2 regions of the Alkalibacter saccharofermentans DSM 14828 genome follow, and region 2 is predicted to be linked to the other one. Evidence: a T-box and tRNA genes for the amino acid it is inferred to sense, from the RefSeq annotation. Region 2 holds a T-box; the other holds one or more tRNA genes.
The links. A T-box is a leader RNA that pairs with one kind of tRNA and senses whether it is charged. The one in region 2 lies ahead of ileS (isoleucine--tRNA ligase), so its partner is inferred to be a tRNA-Ile.
Positions count from the first base shown of each region.

Region 1: it has a tRNA-Ile gene. The T-box ahead of ileS (isoleucine--tRNA ligase) is inferred to sense a tRNA for this amino acid. The anticodon was not compared.

Region 1 covers NZ_FQTU01000015.1:46,241-58,344, reverse strand. The annotation lists gene BUB93_RS09695 (lysophospholipid acyltransferase family protein) at 1-475, shown strand, start outside; gene BUB93_RS09690 (bifunctional 4-hydroxy-3-methylbut-2-enyl diphosphate reductase/30S ribosomal protein S1) at 486-2,507, shown strand; tRNA gene BUB93_RS09685 (tRNA-Thr) at 2,603-2,677, opposite strand; tRNA gene BUB93_RS09680 (tRNA-Phe) at 2,710-2,785, opposite strand; tRNA gene BUB93_RS09675 (tRNA-Ile) at 2,797-2,873, opposite strand; tRNA gene BUB93_RS09670 (tRNA-Pro) at 2,889-2,965, opposite strand; gene BUB93_RS09665 (MBL fold metallo-hydrolase RNA specificity domain-containing protein) at 3,041-4,618, shown strand; gene miaB (tRNA (N6-isopentenyl adenosine(37)-C2)-methylthiotransferase MiaB) at 4,722-6,038, shown strand; gene mutS (DNA mismatch repair protein MutS) at 6,051-8,669, shown strand; gene mutL (DNA mismatch repair endonuclease MutL) at 8,674-10,497, shown strand; gene miaA (tRNA (adenosine(37)-N6)-dimethylallyltransferase MiaA) at 10,506-11,447, shown strand; gene BUB93_RS09640 (methionine gamma-lyase family protein) at 11,448-12,104, shown strand, end outside.
Region 2 covers NZ_FQTU01000002.1:93,762-105,865, forward strand. The annotation lists gene BUB93_RS02275 (helix-turn-helix domain-containing protein) at 1-164, shown strand, start outside; gene BUB93_RS02280 (bifunctional diguanylate cyclase/phosphohydrolase) at 212-1,741, shown strand; gene BUB93_RS02285 (hypothetical protein) at 1,998-2,399, opposite strand; gene BUB93_RS02290 (hypothetical protein) at 2,778-3,932, shown strand; tRNA gene BUB93_RS02295 (tRNA-Pro) at 4,253-4,329, opposite strand; gene BUB93_RS02300 (ECF transporter S component) at 4,370-4,855, opposite strand; gene pdxR (MocR-like pyridoxine biosynthesis transcription factor PdxR) at 4,951-6,291, shown strand; gene BUB93_RS02310 (HAD family hydrolase) at 6,324-6,977, opposite strand; gene BUB93_RS02315 (flavodoxin family protein) at 7,113-7,697, shown strand; T-box leader at 7,743-7,940, shown strand; gene ileS (isoleucine--tRNA ligase) at 8,007-11,102, shown strand; gene BUB93_RS02325 (phosphohexomutase domain-containing protein) at 11,244-12,104, shown strand, end outside.

The sequences.
Region 1 (12,104 bases), on a different contig from region 2:
TTCAAATCATATTCATTGGGCGGATCCCGTCATAGTAGCCTGCAGGACCGGAAAAAGGCACATAAGCTTCCTAGGAAAGCGAGAGCTTTTCAAGAACAAGATTTTTTCGTGGGTTTTGCACAAGCTTACCGTCATACCCGTAAGAAGGGGAGAAGCGGATGTGAATGCGATAAAAAGCGCCTTAAGGGTACTTAAAAACGGCAAGGTGCTGGGAATATTTCCAGAGGGAACGAGAGTCAAGGAAGGCGTGGAGAGAGATCCTCAATCCGGTCTCGTAGTTCTGGCTCTAAAATCAAAATGCGATGTTATACCTGTAGGTTTGAGGGGTAACTATAAATTTAGAAGCACTATTCACATTAACGTAGGTGAGCCCATCAGTTTGAAGGAGTATTACGGTGTGAAAAATGACAAGGAAAAGCTCAAGGAGATAAGTTTGATGATAATGGAAAGAATCAAAGAGCTGGCTAAGGGTTGAAGGTGGAGACATGAAAATAATCTTGGCTAAAAGCGCTGGTTACTGCTTTGGAGTAAACCAGGCGATGAAAAAGGTGGAAGACGCTCTTGAAAAGGGCGATGATAATATATTTACTTTGGGGCCTTTGATACATAATAGGCAAGTTACTGACAAGCTGGAGCAACAGGGAGTAAAGATTATTAGCGATGTTGGATCTGCTAGGGGCGGCGTCATCACAGTAAGGTCCCATGGCGTGGGTGCTGACATAATTGAAGAAATTGCCGAAAGCGGAATCGAGTTGATAGATGCAACTTGTCCATACGTAAAGAAAATACATAATAAAGTCAAGGAATACTATCAAAAGGATTACAAAATATTCATAGTAGGAGATAGGGCACATCCGGAAGTCATTGGAATAAACGGGTGGTGTGATTACAAGGGAGAAGTAATCAATGATAAAAATAGTGTGCCAATTGACCAAAAATATGATAAAATATGCGTTGTAGCGCAAACTACCATGAATCGCGGGATTTTCGAAGAAATATCTGAAGAGATAAAGAAATTATACCCTGAAGCAATTATTCTTAATACTATTTGCAATGCCACAAAAACCAGGCAGGAGGAGACGGCGCAGATTGCTAAGGAGTCCGACTGTATGATAATCGTTGGAGGCCGACATAGCTCTAATACAAAAAAGCTTGCCGACATCGGAAGGAAGCATTGCGAAAAAACAGTTCACATCGAAACAGCTGATGAATTGGATCTTGATATTTTGAAAGGCTGCGATACAGTAGGCATTACAGCAGGAGCATCAACACCCCATTGGATTATTAAGGAGGTTATCAATAAGATGACAAAATCATTTGAAGAAATGTTGAAAGATTCAGAAATGGAAGCATCCTACGAGGAGACTTTTAGAAGACTTGGAAAAGGAAGCATCGTGACTGGAAAGGTGATAGGAGTAAATAAGAATGAAATTTACTTAAATATCAACTACAAGGCTGATGCGATTCTATCCAAGGATGAATATACTGACGAGGATATCGACCTTACTGAAGAGGTAAAAGTCGAAGACGAAATAGAAGTAATGGTTACAAATTTAAACGACGGGAACGGAAACGTAGAAGTATCCAAAAAGAAGATCATACAAAAGAAGGCTTCAGAGGAGCTCTACAACGCATTCAACGAAAAGAGGCTTCTTGAAGGTTCTGTGATTAAAGCTGTCAAGGGTGGACTTATAGTTGATTTGGGCCTGGGTCAGGCATTCATGCCTGCATCACAGTACCACATGAGATTCGTAAAGGACTTGGAAACCTTGGTTGGCAAGAGCGTAAAAGGTCTTATAATCGAATTTGACAAAAGGAAAAATAGAGTCATTTTTTCTCAAAAGGTCGTATTGGAACAGGAATACAAGGAAAAGAAGGAACAAGAGACCAAAGCAAAGGACGAATTCATTAATTCAGTAGAAATTGAGAATATCTTGGAAGGTCCTATAAAATCAATTACTAATTTCGGTATTTTTGTAAAAGTAGGCCCCATTGATGGGTTCGTGCACATAAGCGACTTGTCTTGGGCAAGGGTAAAACATCCCTCTGACATGTACAAGATTGGGGACGAAGTAAAAGCCGTTGTAACTGAAGTCAACAAAGAAGAATACAAGATCAAGATGAGCATAAAGGAACTGAGTGAAGAGCCTTGGACTGTATTTTCCAAGAAGTACAACACAGGTGATGAAGTGGATGTTAAGATCACTAGAATTGCCCCTTTCGGAGCTTTTGCTGAGATTATGGAAGAGGTTGAAGGTTTGATTCACATAAGCGAACTGTCCCATGATAAGGTTGCAAAGGTAGAGGATGTATTGAATGCCGGCGATCAGGTTACGGCCAAGATAATAGGCATAAATGACGAACAAAAGAAGATTTCCTTGAGCATCAAAGAGCTTGTTGCAGAGCCGGCAAAAGAAATCGAAGTAAATGAGACGGTTTATGAGGATGAGTCAGACAATTCCATAGGGAATATCCTAGGAGATATTTTTGATCAGCAAGATAAATAAGTGAGCTAGGGCGGTTGAATTCAACCGCCCTTTTTGCACACTTGATTTTTAGATAAAATAAAAAAAGAACCGCAAAGCGATTCTAAAAGTTTCTATGGAGCTGGTGATAGGAATCGAACCTACAACCTGCTGATTACAAGTCAGCTGCTCTACCGTTGAGCCACACCAGCTTATAAATTTTTTTAAAAATTCCATTTTAAGATGGTGCCCAAGGGCGGAATCGAACCACCGACACGAGGATTTTCAGTCCTCTGCTCTACCGACTGAGCTACTTGGGCGAAAAAAAAGATGGTGGGCCTTCAGGGACTCGAACCCAGGACCTACCGGTTATGAGCCGGTTGCTCTAACCAACTGAGCTAAAGGCCCCCACGTGTGTTAAAATGGTCGAGGTGGAGGGATTCGAACCCCCGGCCCCATGGTCCCAAACCATGTGCGCTACCAAACTGCGCTACACCTCGTTCGTAGTGACAAATAATAATATACAACAAATAAAAAACTTTGTCAATCAATAAAATAAAAAAGGACGTGATTTTATGAAACTTTCTTTTTACGGCGCTGCTCAAATGGTTACAGGATCTTGTTTTCTGGCAGAAACCCATGGTAAAAAATTTTTAGTCGATTGCGGAATGTTCCAGGGTGGAAAGGAATTTGAAGAGCTGAACTACAAGGAGTTCCCCTTTGATCCTGCAGACTTGGACTTTATGCTGCTGACCCATGCCCACATTGATCACTCAGGGAGAATTCCTAAACTATGCAAAGAAGGCTTTACCGGGAAAATATATACAAATCATGCAACAGTTGAGCTTTGCGACATTATGCTTCAGGATAGCGGCCATATACAGGAGATGGAAAGTGAATGGAAAAACAGAAAAAGGCTGCGAAAGGGTCTGGATGAGAGGCCGCCCATGTACAATGTAGCCGATGCAGTGAATTCCATGAAGCAGTTCGCAGGGGTAGATTACAGGAAAGAAATAGAGATAGATTCCGCGCTTAAAGTCAGATTCATTAATTCAGGACATATGCTAGGCTCTGCCTTTGTGGAGATAAAGGTGTATGAAAACGGACGATGGAATGTCTATCTGTTCACTGGAGATATAGGAAATACGAATATACCATTATTAAAGGACCCTGCGACGGTTGAAGAAGTGGATTACCTGGTTATAGAATCCACCTATGGAGACAGAACTCATTCCAATGGAAGGGGACAAAGCAAGGAGCTGCTTTCCATTATCAAAAAAACAGCTGCGAAGGGAGGAAATATTGTGATACCATCCTTTGCTGTTGGCAGAACCCAGGAGGTATTGTATGATATAAACAAATATAAGGAAAAGGGTCTTTTGGGAGAATTCGATAAAATTCCAGTCTATGTGGACAGCCCGCTGGCGATAAAGGCTACTGAAATTTTCAGAAGAAACTGTAAGCATTTTGACAAGGAAACCAAAAAGATGATAGCCGAGGGAGACGATCCTCTACTCTTTGAAAACCTGCACTTCACATTGACAAGCGACGAATCGAAACAGATAAACTCCGATAAAAAAAGCAAGGTCATTATTTCCGCCAGCGGCATGTGCGAAGCGGGGAGGATAAAACATCATTTAAAGCACAACCTTTGGAGAAAGGAATCTTCTGTAGTGTTCGTGGGATATCAGGCCCCGGGGACACTGGGGTTTTCTTTGAAAACGGGAGTAGGCAAGGTAAGGATATTTGGTGAAGAAATTGCAGTTAAATCAGGGATATATTCTGTAGAAGGATTTTCAAGCCACGCTGATTTGGATGGAATCGTGGATTGGATAGGCTCAAACAAGAAGCTTCCGGAAAAGATGATACTGATTCATGGGGAAAAAGAAGGAATGGAAAACCTCAAAAACACTCTCGAGGACAAATTCCACAGAGAAGTGCTGATTCCAAACATGGGCGATACCATAGAAATTACTTACTCGGAGGAAATCATAGATCACAAGGATATCATTGAAGTGGAGGCGGCGGCAAAGGAAAAAATCACTTCAGAGCTGTACGAGCTAATTGATCTAGTGGAAAAAGGCTACGGAAAGCACGTGGATATGGACAAAGTAATTAATGACATAGAAAAACTTAAGGAGCTTATTTCTTAAACTAAGGGATATTTTCTCTCAATTTTATATATGAAATATGTTATAATTATTACTTGTGCAGAGGCAAAAGTCGAGCACCCATAAGTTTGAAAGGTGAGAGAAAATGAACTATAAAATTACTACTTACGGTTGTCAGATGAATGAAAATGACTCCGAAAAAATATCAGGGATGCTGATGGAGTTAGGGCATGTATCTGTCGAGGACGAAAATATGGCAGATATCGTGATACTTAATACCTGCAGCGTGAGAGAAAATGCAAACGATAAGTTCTTCGGACACCTTGGACGATACAAAAGGGTTAAAAGAGATAGACCGGAACTTATCCTTGCTATTTGCGGGTGCATGATGCAACAAGAGTCTGTGGTAGCCGAGGTCAAAAGCAAGCATAGGCACGTTGATATCGTATTTGGAACTCACAATATCCATGAGTTTCCAGATATGCTTTCCAATCACATGGAGAAGCACGAGATGGTGGTCGGCGTATGGCAGGAAGGTGGAGAAATCGTAGAAAACCTTCCAGTGGACAGAAAATACGATTTCAAGGCATATGTATCGATTATGAATGGATGCAATAACTTTTGCAGCTATTGCATTGTCCCATACACAAGAGGCAGGGAAAGAAGCAGGAGCATCGACAGCATTAAGATGGAGGTTGAGGCACTGGCTCAAAATGGGTGCAGGGAGATAACCCTACTGGGGCAAAATGTAAATTCCTACGGCAATACATTTGAAGATTCTGTTGGATTTGGAACCTTGATGAGAGAGCTTGCTAAAACTGAAGGACTCGATAGGATAAGGTTCATGACATCTCATCCAAAGGATCTTTCTGATGAGGTTATCGAAGCGATTGCCGAAGAACCGAAGATATGCAATCATATACACTTGCCTGTACAATCTGGAAGCAGCAGGATATTAAAGGATATGAACAGAAAATACGACAAGGATAGCTACATAGCCCTGGTTGAAAAGATAAAAGAACGAATTCCTGAAGTTGCTCTTACTACGGATATAATCGTTGGCTTTCCCGGAGAAACTGAAGAAGACTTCCAAGATACCTTGGATGTTATGGAAAAGTGTAGATTCGACTTGGCATTTACCTTCCTCTATTCTCCAAGGGAAGGCACTCCGGCATGGGGGCGAGATGATCAGGTGCCGGAAGATTTGAAGCATGAAAGACTTAACAGGCTCCTTGAAGTTCACAATAAAATAGGCAGGGAGATAAACGAAGGTTACGTGGGTAAATCCTTGGATGTTCTTGTGGAAGGACCCAGCAAGAATAATCCGAAAAACCTTTCCGGCAGAACCGAAACGGCCAAGCTGGTCAATTTTCCGGGAGATATGTCGTTGACGGGGAAAATCGTCAAAGTTAAAATAACCCAGGCAAAGACCTTCAGCCTAAACGGAGAAATAGAACAGTAAAGGGATGGTTTCATGGATCAGCTAACACCAATGATGAGACAGTACTTAAATGTACATGAGAAGGTAAAGGATGCCATATTATTTTTTCGCCTTGGGGATTTCTACGAGATGTTTTTTGACGATGCAATAACAGCGTCTAGAGAGCTTGAAATAACCCTAACAGGCAGGGAATGCGGTTTAGAAGAAAAAGCTCCCATGTGCGGAGTGCCATATCATTCAGCAGAAGGCTATATAGCAAAGTTGATCGAAAAGGGATACAAGGTCGCGATCTGCGAGCAGGTAGAAGATCCAAAGGAAGCGAAAGGAATAGTAAAAAGGGATGTAGTAAGAGTAATATCTCCCGGGACTGTCAACGACGGCAATTACCTTAAGGACCGTTCCAACAATTATCTGATGAGTATTTATTACAACATGGTAGACTTCGGACTGGCATATATGGATATTTCAACAGGAGAATTCTATGTTACTGAGTTAAATGGCCATGAGAATAAATACAGGATTCTTGATGAAATTGCAAAAATATCCCCATCCGAAATTCTAATAAATACGGTTTTGTTCAAAGACAAGGTCCTCCACGAAACAATGGCAAACAAGTTTTCAATGTTCACTAACGTGTTGCCCAACAAGTATTTTGACTTGGAAAACTCAAAGGAGATTATATCTCGGTCAGTTGGAGTATATTCTGTAAATTCCTTGGGACTTACCGACAGACAGCATGGCCTGAGAGCTGCAGGCGCTCTGCTTGAATATATTGACCAGACGCAGATGAGAACTCTGTCCCATATAGACAGGATAAATTGGTATGAAGTGGATAGCTACATGTCACTGGATTATGCCACAAGATCCAATCTGGAGCTGGTAAAGACCATAAGAGGTGGGGACAAAAAGGGAAGCCTCCTTGGAATACTAGATAAGACCCAGACTTCCATGGGAGGGCGAAAGCTAAAAAAATGGCTGAGCGAGCCACTTACAGACCCAAATATGATAAATAAAAGGCTTGAGGCCGTAGAATCAATATATGAGGATGTTTCTATAAAAGATAGGCTTAAAATAGCTTTAGGGAGCATTTACGACCTTAAAAGAATAGTAGGCAAGCTGTCATTTGGAAACTGCAATTCCAGAGACATGACCGCCCTAAAGGATTCCATATTCTTGATTCCGGATATCAAGAATATATTGGAAAGTGCAAAAAGTGGTTATCTATCTGAATTAAGAATGGAAATAGATGATCTGCAGGATTTAGGAGAGCTAATTGAAAAATCCATCAATCCCGATGGACCGGCTACATTAAAAGAAGGAAACCTTATTAAATACGGTTACGATAAAAATGTAGACTACTACAGGAATATTTCCGGAAACAGCAAAGACATGATTTTGAGAATCGAGGCTGAAGAGAAGGAAAAAACAGGCATAAAATCTCTGAAGATAAAATATAACAAGGTATTTGGATACTACATTGAGGTAACCAGGACCAATCTTCATCTCGTGCCTGAACGTTTTGTAAGAAAACAGACTCTGGCAAATTGTGAGCGATATTTTACAGAGGAGCTGAAGGATCTAGAGACGAAGATATTGGAAGCAGACGAAAAACTCGTAGAGCTTGAATACGAAATTTTTCAGGATGTCAGACAAGAAATAATAAGAAATATAAATCGCATTAAAAAAACTGCGGATTTTATCAGCGTAATAGATGTGTTATATTCTTTTTCTCAGGCGGCCTATGAGAATGGATATGTGAAGCCATCGGTGGCGGAGTCTGATGAGATAATAATTTTTGATGGAAGGCACCCGGTTGTAGAGTCAATGATGGATTCTAACGACTTTGTACCAAATTCTTGTGAAATTGACTGCAGAAATAACAGGATGATTTTGATTACCGGTCCGAATATGGCAGGCAAGTCAACCTATATCAGGCAGGTTGCGCTTATAACTCTCATGGCCCAAGTTGGATCCTTTGTGCCAGCCAAACAGGCGAAAATAGGCGTCGTTGACAGGATATTTACAAGGGTGGGAGCTTCTGACGATCTAGCTTCCGGGCACTCCACCTTTATGGTTGAGATGAGCGAAGTTTCAAACATCTTAAAAAACGCAACAAAGAACAGTCTTGTCATACTTGATGAAATCGGAAGAGGCACAAGTACTTTTGACGGGCTTAGCATCGCCTGGGCTGTTGCCGAACATTTAGCAGAGAGCACAAAGGTAGGGTGCAAGACCTTGTTTGCAACTCATTACCATGAGCTTACAGAACTTGAAGAAATGATGGATGGAGTTCGCAATTACTGTATAAAGGTACAGGAAAGGGAAGAAGGGGTGATTTTCCTTAGAAAGATCGTTCCGGGAAGTGCGGATAAAAGCTATGGAATAGAAGTCGCGAAGCTGGCTGGGCTTCCCCAGGGTGTCATCCAACGGGCAAATGAACTTCTATTGGTAATGGAGGAAAAGGAAGTTAGAATTAAAAGAAGCAAAAAAATTCAGGAAGCAGTTTCAGAAGATAAAGACCGGCTCAACCTTTTTAACTACAAGGACAAGCTTGTAATTGAAGAGCTTGAGACCCTGCCCATTGAAGAAATGACGCCGATAGAGGCTATGAACTATTTAAATGCCCTCAAAAAAAGACTGACAAGCGAGTGATAATATGAAGATTGCCTTTTTAGATAGCCAAACAGCGGCGAAAATAGCAGCCGGAGAGGTGATAACCGATCCGGCAGCAGTTGTTAAAGAGCTTGTTGAAAACTCAATAGATGCTAGTTCGGAAAATATCAGGATAGAGATAGAAAACGGAGGCAAAGCCTTGATTAGGGTCGTAGACGACGGTGAAGGGATAAACGAAGCTGATGTCTTCAACGCCTTTAAAAGACATGGGACGAGCAAGATTAAAAAAATAGACGACTTGGACAACCTCCATACCTTGGGGTTTAGGGGGGAGGCCCTTGCGAGTATGGCTGCGGTATCCAAGGTAACCCTTAGGACATCGGATTCTGATGACGGACTTGGAACCGGGTTAAGGCTGATAGAGGGAAAAGGGGAAAAACAGGCAATTTCCTGCAAAAGAGGAACGTCGATATCAATAGAAGAGATTTTTTTCAACACTCCTGCAAGGCTCAAGCATATGAAAAAGCCGGGAGATGAAAATAAAAAGATCATTCAGATCGTACAGGTCTTATCCATGTCCCACCCCGAAGTTTCCTTTAGCCTATTGATGGATAATTCTGAAGTTTTAAGGACACCGGGGAAAGGCGGTCTCGAAAATACCCTTAAGAGTCTGTTCGGTGAGAGGTTTGACAGTGAGCTGTTCAAGGCGGATTATCAAAATTCTCCCATGGAAATAGAAGGATTCTTGGGCAGTCCGTATTATACGAAAAAAACAAGAGACTACCAGTTCGTCTTCATAAACAACAGGTATGTAAGAGAAATTAAAATTAATAAAGCCATAGAGGATGCATACGACAATACGGTTATGATCAATCAGCATCCTGTATTCATACTGAATATAAAGCTGCCCCCTGACATGCTGGACGTAAACATTCACCCGGCCAAGACAAAGATCAAGATATTGAATGAAAGCCTGGTAATGCTGCTTTTAAAAAGCGGAATCAGAAAAATTATAAGACAAAATCTTGTGGAAAAGAAACCACATCAATTCTCAGAGGAGCGGAATAAAGAAAAATCTTATTTTAAATATATTGAAGATACTAACAACGGGATTGATCTTAAAGAAGAAAAAGCTCCTGTGTTTGAAGAAGTGGAAGAAGTGCCTTTGTTAATTGAACAAAAGACAGAAACAATTACTGATGGATTTGAATTAACTTCTGAAGCCAAACCAGAAATACTAAAGGAAGATTTGCCCGAATATCTAGAGGATATAAAAAAAACCAAAGGAATTGAAGGTTTGTTTCAAAACACTACTGTTATAGGACAGCTTTTTAATACATATATCCTATTGGAAAAGCAGGGGGAGCAGATCGTCTTGATTGACCAGCATGCCGCCCATGAAAGGATTTTGTTCGAAAAGATAAGCAAAGAGATAAAAAACAGCAAAAACAGCACCCAGTCTATCATGCCAGTAAAGATGAAGATGGCACCGGATAAGTATGAATTCTTAAAAAACAACAAGAATGCTTTTGAAAGGCTTGGCTTTGACTACGACGAGTTTGGAGACAGCTCCATTGTATTGAGAGGTGTTCCATATCTATTGGACAAACCGGCGGAAGCAGAACTTCTTACCATGATACTTGACGACTTTACCGAAGGAAAGAACCATGAATTGGAGACAAAGATAATCCTTTCAGCCTGCAAAAAAGCAATTAAAGGAAATCAACGACTCGATATCATAGAGATAAAAGAGCTGATAGAGCTTTTGAAAAAATGCGACATGCCCTTTACCTGCCCACATGGGCGTCCTGTTGCCATATCGATGACGAAATACGAAATGGAAAAGCTTTTTAAAAGAGTAATATAGGAGAATTTATGAAAACGAAAATTTTAATAGTGACAGGACCTACTGCTTCCGGAAAAACAGATTTGGCAATACGGATAGCAGAAAAAAATAATGGTGAAATAATATCTGCAGATTCGATGCAGATATACCGGCATATGAATGTAGGAACTGCAAAGCCTTCTAGGTCTGAAATGAAGAAAATAGAGCATCATCTCATTGATGTAATTGATCCAGACCAACCTTTCAGTGTTGCGGATTTCAGAAACAAAAGCGAAGAAATCATCCAAAAGATTCAAGATAAAGGCAAACTCCCCATAATAGCTGGAGGAACCGGACTTTATATAAACAGTTTGGTAAAGCCTTGGACTTTTTCAAATACGCCCCCATCTGATGAGCGAAGGAGTGAGCTGCAAAAGACATTCGAAGAAAAGGGTGGCGAGTATCTGTATTCTATGCTTGAATCTGTAGATCCTGAATCGGCTAAGTCAATACATCCTAATAACGTTAAAAGAGTCATGAGAGCTCTGGAGGTGTATATGGTTTCAGGAGTCAAAAAGAGCATCCAGGACGAGGAGTCGCAAAAAAATGAAACCCCTTACGAACCTGTAATGATCGGTCTCAATATGGATAGGGAACTCCTATATGATAGGATCGACAAGAGAGTAGATATTATGCTTGAACAAGGATTGGTTGCAGAGGTAAGAGGGCTTATAGAAATGGGTTATTCAAAGGATTTGGTCAGCATGCAGGGGCTTGGCTACAAGGAAATTGTCAAGTACCTGTCGGGAGAGTGGTCTTATGAACATTCAGTGTACATCTTGAAGAGGGATACAAGAAGGTTCGCTAAAAGACAGCTTACCTGGTTCAGGAGATATGATGAAATAAAGTGGTTTTACATAGACGCCTATGAAGACAAAGAGGCTTTGTATGCTGACGTATTTGATTATCTGAATGAAAGGAACATTATATAGATGCAGATTAAAGAGGCTATGTACGAAAAGTTCGGCATTGATGAAAAAATACTGGAATTATGCAGGAGAGAAGAAAAAAGCCTTAAGGACATATTTGAGAAGGTAAAGGAAATTTGCGAATATAATCAGCTAAAGGTAATACGAGCCATGCAGAAACATAATCTAAGTGACAGGCACTTTAATGTGTCTACAGGCTACGGCTATGACGATGAAGGCAGGGATGTCTTGGAGAAAATCTATGCCGAGGTATTCAATGCGGAAGATGCCTTGGTCAGGCCGCAGATAATATCGGGAACCCATGCTATATCCCTATGTCTTTACGGAGTACTCCGCCCAGGAGATGAGCTTCTTTCTATTACGGGCTCCCCATACGATACGGTGAGGACTATTATCGATGGGAAGGGAAAAAACTACGGAACACTTAAGGATTATGGAGTAAAGTATGCCCAAATAGATCTTTGTCGGAAGGGCATAGATCTAAAAAAAGTGCTGGAAGCATTGAGGGATGAAACCAAGCTTGTATATATTCAAAGATCTACCGGATATGGCTGGAGGAAGGCTTTGACGATAGAGGAAATCAAGGAAGCTATCTTGGCAATGAAAAAAGCTAAGCCCAACGTAGCAGTGATGGTGGACAATTGTTACGGGGAGTTTCTG
Region 2 (12,104 bases):
AATTGCTCAAAAGACCTGAGTTTAAAGATGCAGCTATTGCATTCCAAGATTATCATGATTGGACAGAGGATGAGATCCAGTCAATCGCAGACTTTATTGAAGGAAAGCGACTGCTGAAAGAGAAAAAAAAGCTAAGCAACTATATTTTTTTAAATCTTGAGTAAATTTTTACAATTTAGCCAATAATACATTAGATTTGAGGGGTAAAATTATGCATTTAAAAAAATCTTATAAGAAAAAGACAAAAGTTGTTATTATCAGTATTTTGTTATTAATCTACATAATATCATATCCACATGTATACGATATTATAACGGTTTTAAATGGTTCAGCACTATTGGCTCTCACCCTTAGCTTACCCTTGGTTGATGGTTATAGAGGGATGATCATTTCGATACTTTTTAATTTGGTAGTCGCAGCTACATCTTTTTTTAGAATTCTCGCTAACCCCCATACAATGTACTATGGACTTATGTTTACACAAATAAGCATTATTGTAGCCTCAATTATTATAGGTTTATTGGTTGAAAATTTAAATCAGAAACGTGCAGACATCGAAACATTGACCTTCAAAGATGTGACCACAGGGTTGCACAATAAAAAATATATGTTTAAATACTTGCATGAACTATCAGAAGCAGCAGACAAATCCCCTATAGGAATTTTGGTTTTTGATGTCTTCCCAATTGCTGAAATAAATAAAATATACGGATATCAAGCTGGTGACTCTGTTTTAAAAAGCATTGCTGATTCAATAAATAAAAGCCTCTCAAAGGGAAGCATCTTCTGCAGGGCATCTGGAAGCAAGTTTGCCATCATGCTCCCTAGAGTTGATTTTGATGATATGATTCGATTAGAAAAGGAAATACATAAGAAGGTTGACGATTTTTGTTTTTACGATAAAAAGAATGGTATTCAAACAAAGCATATCCAGATATCATCGGGAATTGCTCACTACCCACACACGGTTGATTCATATAATCTTTTATATTCTCAGGCAGAGAAAATAATAACCGGAAACAAACTTTACGAAAATTTGCATACGAATATTTATAAAAACCTTTTTGACAACATTGAAAATGTCACAGGTAGCAGTCTTGAAAAAGAGCTGGCAATAAAAATGGTACTTAGTATTATCGATTCAAAGGATCATTACACCTATGGACATTCTACACGGGTAATGAATCTTATGGCTGCATTCGGAGAAGCGTTGTCTCTTGACAGTTTTGAAGTTGAAAGGCTTAAGGTATTATCCTTGCTGCATGACATAGGAAAAGTAGATCTTCCGGCGGAATTATTAAATAAGACAACCAAGCTAACATATGAAGAGTTTGAAATAATCAAAAAACATACTGCCCTTGGGCATAACATACTTAAGAGCCTACCTGATTTTTGCGAGTATGCTCTAATAGTAAGAGCGCATCATGAACGTTTTGATGGCAAAGGATACCCCGATGGGTTAGCGGGCAATGAAATCCCGTATTATTCAAGAATGCTTTCTCTTGCAGATGCTTTTGATGCTATGATGTCAAATAGGCCTTATAGAAAAGGTATGGAGCTAGCAGCTGTTATAAAGGAGATAGAAGACAATTTCGGGAAACAGTTCGATCCGGAATTGGCAAATAGATTTATAGATTTAGTTAGCAACACTGAAAAACATGTCGTTGATATTAAGGTGTATCAAAATGCCAATTCAGAGCAAAATGGAGTAAAGATAAAAGTGTCTGCGTTGTTTGAATAAAATGTAATTCTCACGTAAGGAGACGCCCAGATTGCTTTAATACCTTCTTCTCTCAGTGTTTTACTATTGTTTATAAAACTGCGGCATATAAAGATTTTAGAGTATGCATCTTTACTTCAAATTTCACATGGTATCAAACAATAATGAACTGGTCAAACTATAAAACTAAGAAAATTTAAAAATATAAAAATCGGCGGTGTATGCTGCTGTATCAACGATTCTATAGTAAATGACATATTCATCAAGTCCCTTATATTTACCGAAGGTTTAAAGAATAAGTATCTTTATCGATTAATTTACATGAGAATGGATAAGCAACTTCTGCATCAACAATGCTTATATACTTTCCACTGATGAATAGATTGTTATATTCTTCTTCTGTTATTCCTAATCGCTCATCATAAGTATAGGGATAATACTTGTTTTCTTTCCTAAATTTCGCGAACCAGTCTGGATTATCTTCCAGTGCTTGTGTCATCTTGTCTGTAATAGCCCAAAACTCGTCATCTTCTTCAGATTGCAGCAAATATGCTTCGTTAATGGTAGCAAGTTGAATCAAAGTTTTTTTTAGATTGAATTCTTCAGATTGACTTGTTGCGCAATTGGAAAGCAATAACGCAAACAACGAAATTAAGAATATAAGAATATATTTTCTCATACAGATCTCCTTTTGAATTTTCAAAGAATAAACAAAATCTATAATTCTTCATAACTGAAAATCTTTTCATTTCAAGTGACATACTTTAATAATTAGCTGATTTTGTTATTGTTTACTTATTGAGTTAAATTACATACATATTTACGAGAAACTTCACTTTCTTTAAAAACCAGACATGGTTTGTTACCATTTTATCTAATTATACCCAGTCGTCAACCCTTTATTTAACTTTTTAGTATTTTAATTATATAGTTGTATTTTAAGTATATGAGACATAAAATTTACTTTAAAAACCATATTATATAATGAATTGGTTGAATATACATTTATAAACTGATAAAATCGAAACAAGAATTATTATCGTGGGGGGAACATTCTATGAAAAAGCTCAAAATGAAGTTTTGTTATTTAATATTTTTTTCCTTAATTTCTATCAGCCTTATAACTAGTTCGTGTGCAAAGTCTGAATCTAATGCTGAACCCGATAAAAGCTATGATACTATGATTGATGCAGCAAATGCAGTACTTGAGAACGTGGATAAAGATTTGTATTTTGCATACGGTCTGTATTTATATCAAAGTCAAGAGTTTTATGATGCTAAAGAAATTTCTTATAATTTAACTTTCTATGAATTTGTGAAAAACAGCAATGATATAAATATATATAATTATGTTGTCGGAGATTCAATAGAGTTAATATATACTAAATACAGAACACTTCCCGAAAATCATGCTAAAAGTATCAGGGCATCTGACTGGCAAATACAATTAGATTCCATTGCAGACTATGAAAATTTAATACCTTTTGTTGTTGATTTAGCTAAAGAGAATGGCGAAGAATTAGAAAAAGATGCATTCTTATATTCTAATTCTTTAATAGGATATTTTGAAGATGATATGTTTTATATTGGAAAAGGAAAATACACTGATTTTCATAAAATAGCGCAATATGATACATCGACAGAAGAACTTATTTTTCTACCTAGCTATGGGAACAATGATAATCCAGATTATTCGAGGGCATTTGAGCAGCCTATTAGTAAGGAAGATATAGATAGTGTTTTATATAAAGTTGTTGTAGACTCTGAAATTGATGAAGAAAACTTGAGATTTATCTATGATGAAATAACCAAATTCGATGATTATTCACTTCAAACTATTTGGTTTTATGATAGTATTGATGCTGCATATTCGATAGAAGATGATGCTTGTTATAATGTAGGGGAGCTAAGCAAACTGGAATATGACAAAGATCCTGTGTTTTTTGAACCTGTAGACGGATTCAGTCAAATTTCCCTCCAGCAGCTTCAAGGTCTGTTTCCAGAAGCAAATTTGACAATCAGTAAATTTGATGAAGTTATAAGACGGATTTCTAGTGGCGAATTAGTAGATGATAGAAACCCAGATAAAGAGCCAGTCAAGGAATATACAAAAATTATTCATGAGTATTCATACACGCTGGAAGTCTATGAAGATGGTTCTTGGAATTCGGTAGGTGCTTCAGCCCCTTCTTCAGAAATTTTAATTAGATAGAGCTTACTATGCAATTAGCAATCTCTATCTAATTGTAGTATCTCCTCCTACCGATTAGATTGGAGATTAAGGATAAGTTAATGACAAATAATAAAAAAAGAGACTTAAGAAAGTCTCTGAAAGCCTTGATAATGGTCGGAGTGAGAGGATTTGAACCATCCATCCGTCGCAAGCTCCTCACAGGGGGCGTCTGCCCCCTTATGACGGACATATGCTTCGCTTGATGTCCTGTAACCCCCGGAGATGAACTTCCGCTATCGCTAAAATGGGGAAGGAATCCTTCCCCAAGCCCCATCCAGGCCGAAGTTTCAAATAGAAAATGGTCGGAGTGAGAGGATTTGAACCTCCGGCCTCTTGGTCCCGAACCAAGCGCTCTACCAAGCTGAGCCACACCCCGAACATTAACAATTATAAATGAATGTCATTTATTTTGCAATTTAGAAATTGATTTTGCCGGAAAATATTTTTTTGAATTTCGTTGCAAACAGATATCCTACAACAGCGCCTACAGCCCCTTGGACGCCGTTAAAAGGGATGCTTGACAATGGGGAAATGAAATTGGAGTAGATTATAACTTCTGCAATGTAGTATCCAGCTACAAGTATAATAAAACCGGCAATTACCCCCTGGACGTACTTGGACTTTTCAAACATAAGCCCTGAAACGTAACCCATAGCACCTTTTACAAGGAAGGTGGGCAGCATATAGATCAGGTAGCCTAAATAGTAATCCCCCAATGCAGAGCCAAGAGCTGCAGCTAGAAATCCGAATTTGGGACCAAGAAGTGCGGCTGCAATGTATATTGCTCCGTCGCCTAGATTGACATAGCCCAAAGGCATGGGTATTGCTATTACCACTGTAGCCACAAAAACAAGGGCAAGCATCAGGGATGTGTAGATTAATTTTTTAAGTGTAGTATTCATGATTAGCTCCTTTAATTTATTTATTAATTATAGTATAATAAACATGACCATATTAAAATATACAAATTAAAATAATTTGGCAAGGACAGATTGAAATGATAGATAGATTTATACTGGACAAAAAAAGTGGAGAAAAACTTTACCTGCAAATTTATAGGCATTATAAAAATGAGATAATGAGCGGAAAAATTATTAAGAATGAGAAGCTCCCCTCCGTAAGGGGATTGGCTAAAGGGTTAAACGTAAGCAAGATCACAATAGAGTCTGCTTACAATCAACTTGCTGCAGAAGGATATATAGAAAACATTCCCCGAAAGGGCTATTTTGCAGTTGAGCTTAAGGAGTATGGATTTAAAAAAATCCCTAAGCAGAAACGGGTAAACCAGGCAAAGAAGTCATATATCAATACCGGTGTTGATAAAGACAGCTTTGACTTTAAGTTGTGGCGTAAACTGTATGGTTGGGTAATAAGAGAAAAAAAAGATGAAATCTTTGACGGCGGAGATCTACAAGGGGAGCTTCTGTTAAGGCAGGAAATCAGCAGGTTTATTTCCAAAAGCAGAGGAGTTTACTGTACCCCGGACCAAATAGTGATAGGATCGGGAAGCCAGTATCTTTTAGGGATAATATCCGGCCTTATCAGGGAATCTACTCAAACTGTGATCGTAGAGGATCCAGGTTTTGTTCACGCGAGACAGACTTTTGAGGATTACGGCTTTGAAATTGAGCCGGTAAGCGTGGATGAGGAAGGAATAAGAACGGATCTTCTATATGAGACCAAGGGAAATCTGGCATACTTAAGCCCTTCACACCAGTATCCTATGGGAACCGTAATGCCCATAAAAAGAAGACTCGAGGTACTAAACTGGGCGAGAGAAAAGGACATATTGATAGTAGAAGACGACTATGACAGCATAATAAGATACGAAACAGAGCCCATACCATCTCTTCAAGGTCTAGACGAAGGGGAGCATGTGGTGTATCTAGGTTCCTTTTCAAAGCTTTTGACGCCTTCAATCAGGATAAGCTATATGGTTCTTACAAGAAGATTGATTGAAACGTATAATCAAAATAAAAACAGATTTACTCAGACTGCATCCAAACTGGAGCAGTTGACCCTTGGCCAGTTAATGAAGGAAGGTCACTTTGAAAGACATTTGAGAAAAATTAACAAGATATACTATAAAAAAAATATCATGATAAAAGAGAGGCTCAAGAAAAAATTCGGTGACCAAATAACGATAATCGGAGGGAACAGCGGATTGCACCTGATTATTCAATTAAACACCCAGAGAGCAAAAGAAGAGCTGGAAAACATCTTCTGCGCAAATGACATTCTTACAGAGAAGATAGATTCAGGAACAGGAAATGTAGGGGAATTGATCCTTCTTACCTACAGTGGAATTCCGCTGGATACAATAGAAGCAATATTATAAAAAGCAGTTTGAATTATCAAACTGCTAAAAATTTAAATTGCGGCTCCGGCCTGTAAAAGATTTTCGAAATAGTAATCGGCAAGGCTCTTGATATCATCCTCGAATTTCACATGAGCGCTGTCGTAAACAGCGGCCACCTCCATACCGGCATTTTTGGCCGCCATGACTCCCTCTAAGGTATCTTCAAATACAAGGCATTCATCAGGTCTGACATTCAAATCTTCTGCTACCTTTAAGAACACATCAGGATTAGGTTTGCCTTTTCCTACTTCGCAGGAGGTCCTGATAGTGGAGAAATACCTTGTCATGTTCTTTGACTGAAGATACTGTTGGGCAATTTTCTTGTTGTTGCTGGTGCCGACGCCAAGGCTTTTTCCCATGGAGTGGACCTTTTGCACAAAGCGAAGCGCACCTTCCTTTAGAATCACTTCATCCACATAGACGTCTAGACACATCTCAATCCAGTCGTTGCTGATTTCTTCTATGCTTTCATTCATAGAGAAGGTTTCTTTAAAAAACTTTGCTGCTTCAGTAAAGCTTTTGCCGTTTAGTGCCTCTTGCAGATTGTCTTCGCAGATTATTCCCTTCTTTTCAAGGTACAATTCGTCAATCTGTCTCCAAACCCACAGAGAATCTATCAATGTGCCGTCGAGATCGAATATCACACTTTTTTTGTTTTTAAGCATAATGGACTCCTTTAATATTAATAGCTACATAACCATTGTAGATCAAACTCTACATGAAATCAACAAGTCAGCTTGCTTGAAAACGTTACAAACGTGTTATAATGAAAACATACCAACTTTAAGGGGGGTTGTAATTTGAAGATTACAGTTCTTTTGTGTAGCCATAGAAGGAACAAAAACACCAGACAGATGGCGGACTTTTTCTTAGAGCATCTAGAGGAAGGCAATGATGTAGAATTCGTGGATCTGTTAGATAAGAAAATAGAGATATGTCTGGCTTGTGATTATTGCAGGAGGCATTATGGCCACTGCATATTAAAAGACGACATGGAGGATGTAATAGATATCTTTAAAAACAGCGATCTTATCGTATTGGCCACTCCTCTGTATTTTAACAGCGTCACAAGCAGGTTTAAGATATTCATAGACAGGACCCAGATTCTCTACAATGCAAAGTACAACTTCAAAGATCCTATATTCAAGGAAAAGAAAAATGTGGCGGTGCTTTCAAATGGCGGAGCGCCTAAGTACCCTGGCCAATTTGACGGAATAATGGTAGAGCTTAAGCATTTCCTGGGTAATATCAATGCAGACGTGCTTGAGTATTTGAAATACAATAAAACCGATGAAGTCATGATAAGGGATAACAAAAAAGCGGTAGCAGAGTTAAAAGAAGCCGGGGGAAGGGTCAAAGAAAAAATAAAACTTCAAAAGCCTTGACTTTTCTCAAGAAATTTGTATAAAATATATCGTACAAATTCATATAAAAATGCTATGAAGAGACCAGTAAATATGATTAAGCTTGTAGAGAGGCGATCCCAGGCTGAAAGATCGTTAGCGGCGTCATATCGAATATCAACTCTGAGCTAGGTCTATAAGATCCGGTAAAGCCGTTAACAAATGAGGCACCATTATGGTGCGAAGTAAGATGGTACCACGAAGTCAGACACTTTCGTTCTTATATGAGCGAAGGTGTTTTTTTATTTTAAAAGATGCATATGGGAAATAAACTAATTACAGGAGGAAGAAATGAGCAAATTTAAAGAATTATCAAGCTTGCCTGTTGCAGAAAGAGAAAAACAGATCTCAGACAAATGGGAACAAATCGACATACTCAAAAAAAGCATCGATAACAGAGATGGAAAAGAGAATTTCGTTTTCTATGAAGGACCGCCTACAGCTAACGGCAGACCCGGGATTCATCACGTCATCTCAAGAACTCTGAAGGATTCTGTGTGTAAATACAAAACCATGTCAGGCTACAGGGTGCTAAGGAAAGCCGGCTGGGACACTCATGGGCTTCCTGTTGAGATAGAAGTTGAAAAAGCTCTTAACCTCTCAAGCAAGACAGAAATAGAAAATTACGGACTCGACAAGTTCAACAAAAAGTGCAAGGAATCAGTTTTTACTTACGAAGCTCAATGGAGAGAGATGACCAAAAGGATGGGCTACTTCGTCGATATGGAAGATCCGTATATTACTTTGGACAACAACTACATTGAAACTGTTTGGTGGATTCTAAAGCAGTTTTTTGATGCAGGCATGATATATGAAGGGCACAAAATCCTTCCATACTGTCCTCGCTGTGGAACAGGTCTTGCATCTCATGAAGTGGCTCAGGGATATCAGGAGATTAAATCCAATACGGTAGTAGTGCCCATGAAGCTTAGAGAGCAGGATGCATACTTTTTGGTATGGACAACTACGCCATGGACGTTGGCTTCAAATGTGGCTCTTGCTGTCAATCCCAAGGCGGTATACGTGAAAGCTTCATATGAAGGAAAAACTTATATACTGGCAAAGGAACTTTTAGGCAAAGTAATCGGAGAGGGTTTTGAAATCCTGGAGGAAATGCCTGGAGCAGAACTGGAGTATACAGAGTATGAACAGCTGATGCCGTTTTTATCAACTGACAAGAAGGCATTTTATGTAACTTGTGCTGATTTTGTAACAACAGATGACGGTACAGGAGTAGTTCATATGGCACCAGCTTTTGGAGAGGACGACTATCAGGTAGGAAGAAAATATGGTCTTCCGGTGTTTAATCCTGTTGATGAAGAGGGAAAGTACACTGACACTCCCTGGGAAGGCATGTTCGTAATGGATGCGGACATAGAGATCATAAAGTGGCTAAAGGAAAACGACAAGCTGTTTAAAAAAGAAAAAGTTGCCCACAATTATCCACACTGCTGGAGGTGCAAGACACCGCTGATCTACTATGCAAAGCCCAGCTGGTACATAGAGATGACAAAAATCAAGGACGAGCTTATAAAGAACAATAATACCGTAAGCTGGTATCCTGACTACGTGGGCGAGAAACGTTTCGGCAACTGGCTCGAAAACTTAAACGACTGGGCGATATCAAGAAGCAGATACTGGGGAACCCCGCTTAACATATGGAAATGCGAATGCGGACACCTTGAGTCTGTTGGAAGCAGGCAAGAACTTAAGGATAGAGCGATTGAGGACATTTCAGAAGACATAGAGCTTCACAGACCTTATGTGGATGAAGTTCACATACCTTGCCCCAAGTGCGAAAAAAGCATGAATAGAGTAACAGAAGTCATCGACTGCTGGTTCGACTCAGGATCCATGCCATTTGCCCAATACCACTATCCATTTGAAAATAAAGAGCTGTTTGAAGAACAGTTTCCGGCGGATTTCATATGCGAAGGGATCGACCAGACCAGAGGCTGGTTCTATTCCTTGATAGCCATTTCGTCATTTATTATGAAGAAAGCGCCATATAAGAGAGTATTGGTCAATGACTTGATACTGGACTCAGAAGGAAGAAAGATGTCAAAAACCAGGGGAAATACTGTAGATCCTTTTGAGATGTTCGACAAATTTGGTGCAGACGCGCTAAGATGGTATCTGCTTTACGTATCCCCCTCATGGACACCTACCAAGTTTGACATAGAAGGATTAAAAGAGGTACAGAGCAAGTTTTTCAACACCCTTAAAAATGTCTATGCATTCTTTGCTCTTTATGCAAATACAGACGATATAGATCCAAATGATTTCTTCATTGAGCACGACAAAAGACCTGAAATTGACAGATGGGTAATCTCTAAATATAATAATCTGCTAAAAGATGTTGAAGAAGAAATGGAGATCTTCGACCTTACCAGAGTAGCCAGAAAAGTGCAGGAATTCGTAAATGAGGACCTATCCAATTGGTATATAAGAAGAAATAGGAGAAGATTCTGGGCTAAGGAGTTAACAGATGATAAAAAAGCGGTGTTCAATACCACTTACGAAGTGCTCACAGGGCTGGCAAAGCTGATAGCACCATTTGCTCCATACATCGCGGAAGAGTTATACACAAAGCTCACAGGAGAAGAATCCGTGCATCTTTCCGATTATCCAAGATGTGATGAGAGCCGTCTAGACTTAATGGTAGAGGAAAGGATGGATACAGTCAGGACCTTGGTAAGTCTTGGAAGAGGAGCTAGGGAAGAAGCCCAGATAAAAGTTAGACAGCCTCTAAAGCAGATTTTAGTAGACGGAAAATTCAAGGATTCCATAAGCTATCTGGTTCCGCTCATAAAAGAAGAGTTAAACATCAAAGAAGTAAGCTTTGAAGATAATTTAAATGAATTTTTGGATTTCAGCCTTAAGCCTGACTTCAAGGTTGCAGGACCCGTATTTGGACCTAAAGTAAAATCCTTGGCAAAAGCGCTTGCTCAGGCAAATGCCCAGGAGATAGTCTCTACAGTGAAATCACAAGGTAGCGTTACATTGAGTGTTGACGGAGAGGATATACTTATAAAGGAAGAGTATCTTGATGTAAGAATATCTGCAAAAGAAGGCTTCAATGTGCAGATGGAAAACAATATATTCGTAATACTGGATACTGCTCTTGATGAAAAGCTTATTGCTGAAGGCTGTGCAAGGGAGATAATATCAAAGGTGCAGCAGATGCGAAAGCAAAACGGCTATGAAGTTTTAGATCAAATAGTTTTATATATCAACGGGGATGAAAAAATCCAAAAAGCCGTCGAATCTTTTAAAGACTTCATAAAATCAGAAACCTTGACCGCAGAGCTTGTTCTTACTGATGACGAATTAGCAGTGCAGAGCATAAACGGTCACGAGACCGGAATCAAGGTGGAAAAGAAATAAAATAAGGATAGCAGGCGGTTATTTAAGAAGACCGCCTGTTTTGCTGAAAACATGAAAACGACTACTTAACAGTAGGGTATGGTAAAATGTTCCCATTAAATATACAATATAAATACAATCAAAAACAAAGGGGATGAGTTAATGAGTTTATTGAAACTGCAAAACGGATCTGACGTCAGAGGAGTTGCTTTAGAGGGAATCGAAGGGGAAAAGGTGAATCTGACGCCGGATATAGCCAAAAGAATATGTGGAGCATTTGCTGTGTGGTTATCTGAAAAAACTGGGGGGAAAGATTTGACCATAGCGGTAGGTAGAGACAGCAGGTTGTCGGGACCGGATATAGCAAAAGGTGCCATAGAGGGACTGGCACTTAAAGGGTGCAAGGTATACGACTGTAAAATGGCCTCTACTCCAGCTATGTTCATGACAACTAAAGACGATGAGATAAATGCTGACGGAGGAATAATGATTACTGCCAGCCACCTGCCTTTCAACAGAAACGGACTTAAATTTTTCACCAAGGAAGGCGGAGCAGACAGCAAGGATATCAAAGAGATATTGACTATTGCAGAAACAGTAGAATTTGCTGCTGTAGAAAAAGTAGCAATCGAAGAATTTGATTTCATCAGCAAATATGCACAAAATCTGGTTGATATGATAATTGAAAAAACCGGACAGAAAAAACCTTTTGAAAATACGAAAATCATTGTGGATGCAGGTAATGGGGCAGGTGGTTTTTTCGCCTCCAAGGTTCTTGAGCCTTTAGGTGCAGATACTAACGGAAGCGTATTTTTAGAGCCGGACGGCAACTTTCCTAATCATGAGCCAAATCCTGAAAACAAAGAAGCAATGGAAGCCATTCAAAATGCCGTCAAGAAGAGCAAGGCGGACCTAGGCATAATATTCGATACGGATGTAGATAGAGCAGCAGTGGTAGATGGCAGCGGAAAGTCAATAAACAGGAATCCATTGGTTGCGCTAATGGCAGCCATAGTGCTGGAA